DNA from 2 places in the Vreelandella sulfidaeris Esulfide1 genome. Region 2 is predicted to be linked to the other one. Evidence: predicted binding sites of a transcription regulator. Region 2 holds the regulator's gene; the other holds the start of a gene.

Region 1 (6,345 bases), 1.9 Mb from region 2:
TAAGATTGAAGATAGTGAGCTTAAAGAAGAAATTGACGAGCTGCTTGAGAAGCTGACAGCAGGATAGTTTAGCTGCTGACCTTAATTATTTTCTCGAAAGACGTAGATGCACATTACGCTTGATTGTGCTGGGTTTGCCTAAGACTAGGAACACTATTTTGACCAATAATGATATTTTTCGCCGCATTCGTTACACCTTTGATTTAAAAGACAGCACCATCGTGGATATCTTCGCCTTGGCGGAGGTCAGCGTGACTCAGCAGCAGGTCACTGCTTGGCTGAAAAAGGATGAAGACGACGCTTTTGTCACCATGAAGAACAGAGAGCTGGCGGCATTTTTGAACGGTTTTATTAGCTTTAAGCGTGGTAAGCGCGAAGGGCCGCAGCCCGTGCCAGAGTCGCAGTTGAACAACAATATGGTGTTCCAGAAGCTGCGCATTGCGCTGAATTTAAAAGCTGACGATATTTTGGCTGCTTTTGAGCTGGCTGGCTTCAATCTAAGTAACCATGAATTAAGTGCGTTTTTCCGCAAGCCCAGCCATAAGAATTATCGAGAGTGCAAAGATCAGGTGCTGCGAAATTTCTTACTTGGCATCCAGCTGCAATTACGGCCCAGCCCTAATGATTCAAGCTCAGAGGCTTGAGTTGGAGAGAATAGAAAGTCAGCGCTGATGCTTTGGTAGGCTTTAACGTTTAACGCAAACGAAAATAGCGTTGCCTGAGACGTTATCCCAGGGAATGATTGTCTCGTAGTTATGTTCAAACACATGCACCTCGAAGTAAGGCGTCAGTAGGGCGGTTAGTTCTGCAAAGCTCACCGCTACCATGGGGTGTTCGTCGTTCCATACCTGGGTGGCGTCCGCGTTGGCTTTTTCAATACTCAACCTCAACGACTGTCTCTCTCCCTGGCCGCTATAGTGCCACCCCGAGCGGAAGGTGAATAAATCGCTTTCTTGTCGGGCGGTGTGTTTAACAGATAAGCCATTATCGATTTTATCTTTATCGACCGCGTTAAAACAGAAAACACCATCGGTTGCTAGTGCGCGATGGGCTCTAGCAATGCATGTTGTTAGCTTTTCGATGCCATCGTTGTAGTGGATTGAGTATAAAAAGCAGGTAATTAAATCCAGCGGTTCACTAACGTCGAACGTACTCATATCTTGCAGGGTGAACAGGGCTTCTGGGCAGCGCTTGGCGGCGATATCCAGCATCGGCTGGTTGATGTCCAGCCCGCTGCTGGCATAGCCAGAATCAATAAAATGACGCACGTGGGGGCCAGTGCCACAGGCGAGATCCAGGTGAGCGGTGCCGCCGTTACCAAAAATCTGATGCAACCGACGAATGGCGTTACTTTGTGCTTGATAGTCGATATCCAAACACATCAAATCGTAGTAGCCAGAAAGGTCGGTATAGAGGGCGTTGACGGACATAGTCGCCTAATGGTGAAAGCTGAATCGGTTGGGTGGCGCATGGTAAACGAGTGGGTGTGTTTTGAGAAGCGAAGACCGACACTGGGCGGCCTTTCTACCGTCTATCGCCATTCGAGTAGGATTATTGTTAAAGAAATTACGCGGGCTTCCGATAATTACTTAAGACGCACGAATAATCCTGGTTGCCAAAGAGCTCGCTATGCCAAAAACACTGACGTTTATCATTGCTACCTTGCTCCTCTTTATGTCGACCTATGCTTATCCGCATACTGATGCGGCAGAGGCGGCGGCGTTGGAGTGGTTAAAAGCCATCGACAGTGGGGAGTTCGATCAGGCGTGGGAAAACTCTTCTACACTGCTGCAGGTGCCGCTGTCGTCACATATGTTGGCCCGCACCATCAGCGCTGCTCGCCGTGATTTCGGGGCTGTTGAGTCCAGGCGGCGTGTGCGCGCGATTCGTCAAACCTCTATGCCGGGTGCGCCTGCCGGCGATTATGCGGTGTTTACGTTCCAGACGCGTTTTGAAAATAAGCCGCTGATCACTGAAACCATTACGCCTCACTTAGAAGAGGGCATTTGGAAGGTAAGTGGCTATTATGTGAACTAAGCAACCCTCCAATGTCATCGCACGTTCCTCTATCCTTTAAAGTAGCCTCATTGAAATAGGCTCTTTTTCACTCAAAATCCTCTCACCAACTCGTTCATGACGAAGCTCACTGTGGGTGCTACGTTGAATAGGTACCTTATGTGCCTATTGCCTGCTTAAACTCTGAAGCAGCACGAGTAACCAAAGCAAGGCGACACTCTACCTAGCGCTATGTAATCGTTTCAAGGCGCTAAGCGGGAGATGTGACTATGCAGCCCCTTTCTCATAAATCACACTGGCTGTGGCTTTTACTTGTCGGCTTGCTAATGGCGGTAGTGTCGCTTACGTGGCAGGCCATGGCGCAAACCCCCTCGCCTAACGCTTTGGTGCTCAACATTGAAGGTGCTATTGGTCCCGCCACCAAGGATTATTTTGAGCGTGGGTTAAATAATGCACGTGAGCAGGATAGCGAGGTAGTGATTGTTGAAATCGATACCCCTGGCGGGCTGGTCGATACCACACGCGACATGATCCGAGAAATGCTTAATTCTGACCTCCCGGTGGTGATGTACGTTTCCCCCAGCGGGGCGCGCGCAGCTAGCGCAGGCACCTACTTGCTTTATGGCAGCCATGTAGCAGCCATGGCGCCCTCTACTCATTTAGGCTCTGCTACGCCGGTGCAAATGGGCGGTGGCGGGCTGACTGGCGGCGCTGATGAAGAAGGTGAAGGCGTTGAAGACGGGGATGAAGACGGCGGCAGCGCCATGGAGCGCAAGGTGCTGGAAGACGCAGTGAGCTTTATTCGGAGCTTAGCTGAACGCCATGGCCGCAACGCCGATTGGGCTGAAGAAGCCGTTCGTGATGCGGTAAACCTCACGGCTAACGAGGCGCTGGAACGAAACGTCATTGATGTGGTGGCAAGAGATATTGACGATTTGCTCGCCCAGATTGACGGCATGACGGTGGTCATGGAGCAAGGTGATTACACGCTGTCAACGGCGGATCTTGCCATTGAACGCTACGACCCGGATTGGCGTACCCAGCTATTATCGTTAATTACGAATCCCAACATCGCTTACTTCTTGATGATCATTGGCTTTTACGGGCTGATTTTCGAACTTGCCAGCCCCGGCAGCTTGTTTCCTGGCACTATCGGAGTGATTTGTCTGCTGCTGGCGCTATTTGCATTTCAGGTATTGCCGATTAACTACGCTGGGCTAGCGTTAATCGTAGTGGGATTGGCGTTGATGGTAGGAGAAGCGCTAATGCCCAGCTTTGGCGTGTTGGGGGCGGGAGGCATCATCGCCTTTGTATTGGGGTCGGTGATGCTAATGGATGCCGAATACCTGGCCATTTCGTTACCACTCATTGGCGGGGTGGCGCTGGTATCCGGAGGGTTAATGCTTTGGACATTAATGCGCTTTACAACTCTGCGCCGTCGCCCTGCACACACCGGTGTGGAGCAGTTAATTGGCGCAAGCGCTATTGCGCTGGATGATTTTGATATGACTGGCCATGTGCGGTTGCACGGTGAGCGGTGGAATGCGGTGAGCGATACGCCCGTTAAACGGGGTGATGAGCTTGAGGTGGTGCGTCTCGAAGGCTTGACGGTCTATGTGACGCCCCGTTAGCGCTTAATGCTGTTATGAATTTTTTACATAACTAACCATCTGCAAAACGAGGTGCCTTATGATTATTTCGTATTTAGTTCCTGTCGTGCTGGTGGTGATGTTGATCGCTGCCTCTATTCGCATCCTGCCAGAATACAAGCGCGGCGTAGTGTTCTTTCTGGGCCGCTATCAGAAGGTAAAGGGGCCTGGGTTGGTCATTGTGATCCCCGCCATTCAGAAGATGGAAGTGGTGGATCTGCGCGTGATCACCATGGATGTTCCTGAGCAGGATGTCATCTCTCAAGATAACGTCACTGTTAAGGTTAACGCCGTGCTCTATTTCCGCGTTGTCGACCCTGAAAAGGCGATTATTCAAGTCGAGAATTTCACTCAGGCGACCAGCCAACTGGCGCAGACCACGCTGCGCTCCGTGCTGGGGAAACATGATCTCGATGAGATGCTATCGGAACGCGATAAACTCAACGACGATATCCAGGAAATCATCGATACCCAAACCGAAGCATGGGGTATCAAGGTGGCCAATGTTGAAATCAAGCATGTGGATTTGGATGAAAGCATGATCCGCGCCATTGCGCGCCAAGCCGAAGCGGAGCGTGAGCGTCGCGCCAAGGTCATTCATGCCGAAGGCGAGCTTCAGGCGTCAAAAAAACTGGTTGAGGCGGCCAATGTAATGCAGGAAAATTCGGCGGCATTGCAGCTGCGTTACCTGCAAACCATGAGTGACATGAGCAATAAGAACGCCTCCACGATTGTCTTCCCGTTACCGATGGACATCATGGAGGCATTCAAGGATATGAAGGCTAAACATATGGCGTCAGCGCCGGGTACGAAGCAAGACGATGCATAAGCCAGTTGGTTTGCTCGCTGGCAGTGGGCTGGTTTAGCTTTCGCTACATAACCAGCCCTGCCAAGGCCTGCATTCCCAGCGCCAGTACCAGTACTACTATCCCCGCCACTAAACTGGTCACCAGGGCTTGTTGCTTCCATAACAGAAGTACCTGGCTACCAAAGCGATGAACGAGCCAAGCCAGGCCGAAATAACGCAGTCCGCGGGCAATTAACGCTGCGAGCGCAAAGAGCAGAACCGGATAACCAGAGAGCCCAGCGGTAATCATCGCGACCTGAAAGGGGATAGGTAAAATGCCAATGGAAAGAATGGCGATAAAACCATACTGGTCAAAAAACGTTTGGAACGCCTGATAACTCTCCTGCATCCCCATAAAGTCGATAAACCATACGCCTATCGTCTGAAAAAGCAGCAGGCCGACGCTATAGCCGACCAGCGAAGCAATAAGGCAGCCTACGGTAGTGACCGTCGCTAATAGCCAGATACGGTGTTTATTGGCGGCCATTAGCGGGATGAGTACTAGCTCAAGCGGTATGGGCAGAATTATTGTTTCAAGAAAAGAGAGCGTACCGAGTAGCCACAGCATATTCTTTGAGCCGTTGAGGCGCTCAAACCACTGCTTTGTGCGGTTAGTCGCATTAGCCATGTCAAGTGACTACATGCTGGCATTAATGCGGCGGTAGACAGCTGCTAATAGGCTGTAGAGGCCAAACGCAAACAGACCTATAGCGACAATGGCTAGTAGCCATTGACCGTATACTTGGCTACGCAGCGCGGTAAATACTTCAGCCGTACCACCTGCCTCACTAGGATTGAATTGGTAAGCGGCAATAATAAAGAAGCAACCTACGATGGCAAATACAATCCCGCGAGTCACCAAACCAAAACGGCAGATTGGGTAAGCCCATTTCTGCGTTTGCGTTGGCATAGCGAAGTGTTTATGAAATTTGGCCTTGAAGCCTTTGAACACATGAGAGATGCCAACGCCGATCAAGATTATTCCGACTGCGCCTACCAGCCAGCGGCCGAAAGGCTGTTGCATCAGCCAGCTAGCCATTCCCTGTGAGCCCCCACCCGAGCCCCCAGAAGAGCCGCCAAATTGGAAGATGAGGGTTGCCGCAAAAAAAGCTAATAGGGTATGCGTAACAGCGCTCACCATTAAGCCAGTACGAATGGCAATGCCCTTAGCGTCAGTGCCGTGGTGGTCGGCGTCTTTGATCGCTTGTATCGTGCGCCACAGGGCATAGCAAACCAAGCCCAATGCAATGAGGCCTAATAATATTTTCCCGAAGGGGGCAGCGAGCACCCTCTCTAAAGCACCGCGACTGCCTTCTGTTTGGCCACCTTGACCAAACGCCGCCAGTGCGGCGAGACCGCCAACTAAGAGATAGACGATGCCTCGAGAGGCGTACCCCAGGCGCGCGAAGATTTTAATCGCATCACGGTGATCGGGGTTACTCATATCATTGGCCATGGTGTCCTCCTGACTAATAATGGCATTGTAAAATGTCCGTATCTGGCTAGCTATACTGTGGGACCAACCTACTATTGTCCAGCTTAGGTTAAGTCGACGGAGATGCGTACTTTAATGCCCAAACACTGACCAGCCCGTACGTTGCACAAACATTTCGAGCGCCTGGGTGCCTAGCAGGCTGTTGCCGTAGGCGTCCAATCCCGGGGACCAAACAGCAACGGAACCATGGCCTGGCGCGATGGCGAGTATGCCGCCGCCTACGCCACTTTTGCCGGGCAAGCCAACGCGAAAGGCAAACTCACCGGACGCATCGTAGTGTCCACACATCATCATTAATGAGTTAATGCGCCGTGCCCGCTGGGGCGCCACTACGCGAA
Region 2 (6,345 bases):
GCAGCGGGTGTCACGGTATCTCGGGTGAGTACCGACACGAATGAAGACATTGGCCAGCAAATGCTCAGCCAACTGTTCGTTAACCCTCAGGTGCTAATATTAGCCGCCGTAGTGATGGGCCTACTGGGCATGGTGCCCGGCATGCCCAATTTGGTATTTCTGCTCTTTACTGCGCTATTGGGTGGTTTGGCGTGGTTTATTATACGCCAAAAAGATCAGGCGCTGGTTAAAGAGGAAATTGCCGCGGCCCCTGTACCATTACAAGAAACCCCCGAAGCGAGTTGGGAAGATGTGCAGTTGGTCGATACGCTTGGGTTGGAAGTGGGCCATCGCTTAATACCGCTGGTTGACTCGCGTCAAAAAGGCGAGCTGCTCGGGCGGATTAAAAGTGTGCGTAAAAAGTTTGCGCAAGAAGTGGGCTTCTTACCGCCGGTCGTGCATATCCGCGATAATTTGGAGCTGCCACCCAACACCTATGTGCTCTCTATGAAAGGCGCTGAGATTGGCCGTGCCGAGGCGCAGCCGGGTAAATGGCTGGCGATTAACCCGGGGCAGGTCTCAGGCGAGCTGCAGGGCACCCAAACCCAGGATCCGGCCTTTGGTTTGCCCGCTGTTTGGATTGATGCCAATCAGCGTGAACATGCCCAGGTATACGGTTACACCGTTGTTGATGCCAGTACGGTGATAGCGACTCACTTAAACCACCTATTGCATCGTCATTCACCCGAAATGTTGGGCCGCCAGGAAGTTCAGAGGCTGCTCGATAAAATGGGCGATGATCAAAAAACGCTGGTCGAAGAAGTGATTCCAAAAGCCATTTCGCTAACGGTATTGCAGCGTATCCTGCAAAATCTGCTCGATGAAGATGTCTCTATTCGTGATATGCGCACCATTTTGGATACCCTGGCGGAGTTTGCTGCGCAGCAAAAAGATCCTAATGAGTTAACGGCGCTGGTGCGGGTCGCCCTGGGCCGCGCGATTGTCCAGCAATGGTTTGCAGGCCAGGAGACGCTCAATGTAATGGGGCTGGATGCCCAGTTGGAGCAGGTGTTGGTGCAGGCCATGAATGGCAACGGTGCAATGGAGCCTGGGCTGGCAGAGACACTGATGACGCAGGCGCAGCAGGCGCTCGAACGCCACGAAAGCTCAGGCGAGCCACCTGTGCTGGTCGTGCAGCATTCGCTAAGGGCGGTGCTATCACGCTTCTTACGCCGTCGTCTACGCCATATGTCGGTACTGTCCCAGGCAGAGATTCCTGATGATCGTACATTAAGAGTGACTACCGTGGTGGGCGGACGATAGTAACCCCCTGCCGTGATAGGCTAACGTTGATCATTTCCAGTATAGGCAAAGGGTAAGTCATGAGTGTTAGACGTTTCGTGGGAGCCAACAGTCGTGATGTGATGCGCCAAGTGCGTGAAACGCTTGGTGAAGATGCCCTGATTGTGGCCAATCGGCGTACCGAAGGGGGCGTTGAAATCTTGGCCATGGCGGACGAAGCCATTGACCACTTTGAGCCTTCACCCGAGCCTACACCACCTGAATCGCCGGCCTCCCCCCCGGCGCAAGACCCGATGCAGGCAATGAGTGAGCGCTTACTGCGTGAAATGCAGGATATGCGAGCGCTGTTGGCAACCAATCAATCCGCCAATGCTGCCGTCTCACGCCAGGTAACGCCGACAGGTACGGCCGCAAGGCTGCGGCAGCTGCTATGGAACGTTGGTTTTAGCAGTGAGCTCGCTGATGAGCTGCTTGTAGGATTGCCTGAACCGCTAACCGCGTTAAGCGGGGATAGTGAAGCGCCGCTGCAGTGGCTGCGGCAACAATTAATGGAACGTCTCTGCGTGCTCAGCGATGAGCCAAGCTTCTTCGATCAAACCGGCATCGTCGCATTGGTAGGGCCAACAGGGGTGGGGAAAACCACCACTACCGCTAAGTTAGCGGCACGCTTTGTGTTGCGCCACGGCACGCGCCCAGTGGCGCTGGTTACCACCGATAGCTTCCGGATCGGCGCCCATGAGCAATTGCGCATCTATGCGCGACTGTTGGATACGCCCATGTACGCACTGGATGCCGAACAGCCCATCGACGATTTGCTGGGTCGTTTGCAGGGCAAACAGTGGGTGATTATCGATACCGTAGGCATGAGCCAGCGTGACCAGCGAGTCATAGAGCAAATTGCCCACCTTCAAGGGGGGCGCTCCCGAGTGCGCCTGGTACTACTGCTGAATGCGGCCAGTCAGCCGGAAACGCTCGAAGAGGTCGTGTTACGTTATCGGCAGGCGGCGCGGGCCGCGGGTGCAGAACTAGACGATTGTATTATCACCAAGCAGGATGAGGCGGGTCGCCTTGCACCGGTGTTGGATATTGTTATGCGCCATGGCATGCGCGTGCTGTTTGGGTCTTATGGCCAGCAGGTGCCGGAAGATATGGCGATTGCCAGTGCTGATACGTTGGTGGATCAAGCGCTGAAAACGGCGACGCCGAACCGTGAGCGCGTCCACCATGTTGATGCGCCAATGGGAATGCCACGCTGGTCGCGTGATGTATTGGGACAAGGGCGTCGCTTGTCGTCGCTACTGGCGCGGTTACGCCAACGGATTACTGGGTTTTCAGAATTAGAGGCGATCTGGGACTTGGCTTCACTACCGAGCCGTGTGCAGGAAGAGCGTTTGAATGCTTTGCTCGCCGGTTATCCGGCGGCGAATACTACCTTGGGCATGGCGTGGTCAGCACGGCGAAACGAACGCGGCTGTGATTGGGCAATGCCCGACATTGGCCTGGATACAGATGGCGCATGGCTGGCGTTACCCTGGCTACAGCATCGCCATGCCGCGGGCTGGCAGCCGCGCTTAGCCGCGCTGACTGAATCAAGTGGTGTAGCGGTACACTTACTACCACGTTTACCCGAGCCCGACGCGTTGGCGTGGCTGGAAGCCGAGCATTTGACCTGGGTCAGCCAAGTGGCCCCCAGTCATCGGGTATTCTTTCACCATGAGCGCCAGAGCATTCGGCAGTTGTTTAGTGACAGCGTGCTGACGCACCAAGTGGGTGTACGCTTTCGTGGTCAACCTGTACAACTTTGGACCGCCTACGCGGAAGTTGAAGACGCGACAGGCTATGCGCTGCTCGCTTGGTATGGAGAAATTCGCGACCCTGAAAGCGCGAAAGTGGTGACGCGCCGCTATTGGCTTACCCCGGCTCGATTAGGGACAGAAGTGCTCTCACTATTGCTAACACAGCTACAAAGCGATGGATTATCAACGTTGACGCGCCGCGCCTGGCAGCAGTTAAAAGAAGCCGACAGTGGGGATCTAAATGCCGAAGTGCGTCTGCTAATGGCCAGCGGTGTGGCGGCGGTCGCCGGGCACCTCGATGTTGCTGATGATGAAGGAGCACAAACGCTGCGCGGTGATCTACTTAGCCTATCAGGTACGAGCCGTCGTCGTCGCGATACCGGCATGCTTGATGCGCTGGTATACGCATTTATGGCCCGCGATGCGATTCGCCAAATGGGCAGTGTTAGTCGAGAGGGTGTGGCGTGAGTGGTCAAGACCAAGCCTCAGGGTTACGCAAGTGGGCAAATCTGCAGCGCCAACAGCAGCAGACTGAGGATGCAGTTGATGTCGCGGCGGCAGAGCATGTCTCCGAACACACCTCCCCCTTATTATCGCCGACGGTAGCGACGGTTGAAGAGACAACGATATTAGCGCCGCCCAGACCCAAAATTCCGCTTATTGTGGTGGGGCTACCCGGTCATGGTGCAGCCCAGGTGAACAAGGTCAAAGCGCGACTGGGACAGTGGTCAACGCAAGGTCGCAGCTGGGCGGGTACGCCTGATGACTGGGATATTCGTGCCGTCATGGCGGAAACTGCCGACCTGGCTCAATTACGTGAACAATATAGCCGCTGGGCGCTATGGATCAATAGCGACGCCGACGCCTTTGCCGCTATGTACCGTACCTTGCGTCAGTTACATGAACGGGGCGGCCCGCGCCGTTTGCTGGCGCTTCACGAGCCTAACTTGCCTCGTCAGGGGTTGCTCGATAACTTGCGCGGAGCTGCTGAGTACTACTTAAATATGGAACTATTGGTGCTTGCACGATGAGCATACTCCGCCGAGGAGGCTTAGCATGCTAAGCTGGGTAGTAAGAGGAACATTGCCACGAATTGTGCTGCTGCTGGTAGGCTGCCTACTGATAGGGTTAACGGGAAGTGCCCAGGCGGCAGCCGGCAGTTGGAGTGCCCAGATCCCTGGAATGATGGTGGCCATGAGTGATCGAGCAAGCGCTAGTCAGAACGCTTATCCGCCTGCCGGCATTAACCTCCAGTCAGGTCAGCTCGGTCGTATTCAGTGGCAATTTCAATCTCCCCCTGGTGCGCTGTTAAACGCCTGGTTGTGCCATCCTGAGCAGTGCGTTGCGTTAACAGGTATGCGTGGCTCTACTACCGCGCTAGCGGGACAAAGAGCCAATGCGCCGTTGTATTTTCGCTTCGCTTTACGCCCAGGCCAGCGGCCTGTTCGTGTGCAGGGGTTGCAAATGATTGTGAACTATCAGTGAAGGCTGTATAGCCGCGAGGCGAGAGGATGTACACAGCACAAGGCAGGATTAAACAAAACGAGCTGTTGACGCAATACATGCCACTGGTGCGACGTCAGGCCTTGACGCTTCAGGTCCGTTTGCCAGCCAGCATTGAGCTCGATGACCTTATTCAGGCCGGCATGGTGGGGCTGTTGGAAGCACTCGGACGTTTCGATGCTACCCAAGGCGCAACCTTCGCTACGTTTGCCAGTCAGCGTATTCGGGGCGCAATGATGGACGAATTGCGCACCCGTGATTGGCTACCGCGCAGTGTGCGTCGCTCAGCGCGTGCGGTTGACGGTGCCGTTCGCCAATTGGAACAACAGTTAGGGCGGGCACCGGAAGAACACGAAATCGCTCTGCATCTTGAGATGCCGTTGAATGAGTATCAGCAACTTCTCAATGATACCAATAGCGGCCAGTTGTTACCGTATGAAGATCTGGTTGCCGAGGGCGGTGAGCCAGTCAGTAGTGAACTGAACAGCTCGCCGTTTGAGCAATTACTAGAGGGTCAGCAGCGACAAACGTTAATTGAAGCTATCGAGGCTCTACCCGAACGTGAAAAGCTGCTAATGGCGCTGTATTACCAAGAAGAACTCAACCTCAAGGAAGTAGGGGCTGTATTGGGCGTAACGGAATCACGCGTTTCTCAACTGCACAGTCAGGCCGTAAGTCGTTTACGCGCACGTTTGCACGACTCGGCATAACACCGCTTTTTACTCACTTGTGACCGGCAAGGAGCCGTGGATGAATCCTTCGACGTTAATAGGCATCTTTGCCAGCATATTGCTGTTGGTCAGTGTGCTGTTTTTCACTGCAGAGTCACCCGAAAGCTTTATCAATTGGCCGGGTCTGGCCATTGTAGTGACCGGTACCTTGGCGGCAACTTTTATCAGCTACCCACTGAAAGAAGTCGTGCGTGTTGTGCGGTTGGTGGGCTTGGTATTTCGGCGCGAAAATACTTATATGCGTGACGATATCCGCGAACTGGTGGATATGTCGCGGCTATGGTTTAAAGGCGACGTGCGGGCGGTAGAACGCGAGCTGGAGCATACCCGTAATCCGTTCTTACGCACCGGCATTCAACTGGTGATTGCCAATACCAAAGAGGACGAAATTTTTGACATGCTGCGCTGGCGCATTGCTCGCCTTAAAGCGCGTGAGCATGCCGAAGCACAAATATTTCGTACCATGGCGACCTACGCGCCAGCGTTTGGCATGATCGGCACCCTGGTGGGGCTGGTGAATATGCTGGAAGTCATGGATGCGGGCGACCTGCAGGTGATTGGCCCACGCATGGCAGTCGCCCTGCTAACCACCTTCTATGGCATTTTACTCGCCAACTTAGTGTTTAAGCCGATTGCAGTGAAGTTAGAGCGCCGCACTGAAGAGCGCCTAATTACCATGAACATGGTGCTGGAAGGTATTTCGCTGATTACCAAGCGCCGCCTGCCGTCGTTTATTGAAGAGACCCTCAACTCTTTTGTCGCTAACTACCACGATGAAATTCGCGACAATAGTGTCAAGCCAAGACCTGATTCGTCGGTGAGTTCGGCGGCCAAGGGATAGCCAGCATGTTAGACCGTGATACGCGCCATGCGCTGGAAATGACGCCATCGCCAGGCGATGGCGATGATGGTTGGCTAACCAGTTACCTAGATGTACTGACGCTGTTAATCACGCTCTTTGTGCTGCTGCTTTCTCTGACGCCGCCGGGTGGAGGAGAAGCGGCTGATACTGCTTACATGCAGTCGACAAGCGC

What was found. Region 2 encodes FliA, which starts transcription of late flagellar genes. Its sites were predicted from a motif close to CTAAAGTTNNNNNNNNNNCNGCCGATA; they were not measured.
Region 1: ACW44H_RS11355 (DUF4019 domain-containing protein) is a predicted target of FliA. The motif match lies at 1,558-1,584, and genes of this name have one in related genera.

Annotation. Positions count from the first base shown of each region.
Region 1 covers NZ_CM133364.1:2,422,311-2,428,655, reverse strand. Annotated here, with positions in the region: gene ACW44H_RS11370 (tetratricopeptide repeat protein) at 1-67, shown strand, start outside; gene ACW44H_RS11365 (DUF1456 family protein) at 159-644, shown strand; gene ACW44H_RS11360 (class I SAM-dependent DNA methyltransferase) at 687-1,430, opposite strand; gene ACW44H_RS11355 (DUF4019 domain-containing protein) at 1,630-2,037, shown strand; gene ACW44H_RS11350 (NfeD family protein) at 2,286-3,647, shown strand; gene ACW44H_RS11345 (slipin family protein) at 3,706-4,494, shown strand; gene ACW44H_RS11340 (YqaA family protein) at 4,538-5,140, opposite strand; gene ACW44H_RS11335 (DUF1206 domain-containing protein) at 5,150-5,968, opposite strand; gene ACW44H_RS11330 (glutaminase) at 6,080-6,345, opposite strand, start outside.
Region 2 covers NZ_CM133364.1:136,243-142,587, forward strand. Annotated here, with positions in the region: gene flhA (flagellar biosynthesis protein FlhA) at 1-1,302, shown strand, start outside; gene flhF (flagellar biosynthesis protein FlhF) at 1,362-3,545, shown strand; gene ACW44H_RS00635 (hypothetical protein) at 3,542-4,108, shown strand; gene ACW44H_RS00640 (flagellar protein FlhE) at 4,134-4,562, shown strand; gene ACW44H_RS00645 (RNA polymerase sigma factor FliA) at 4,589-5,290, shown strand; gene ACW44H_RS00650 (motility protein A) at 5,331-6,152, shown strand; gene ACW44H_RS00655 (OmpA/MotB family protein) at 6,158-6,345, shown strand, end outside.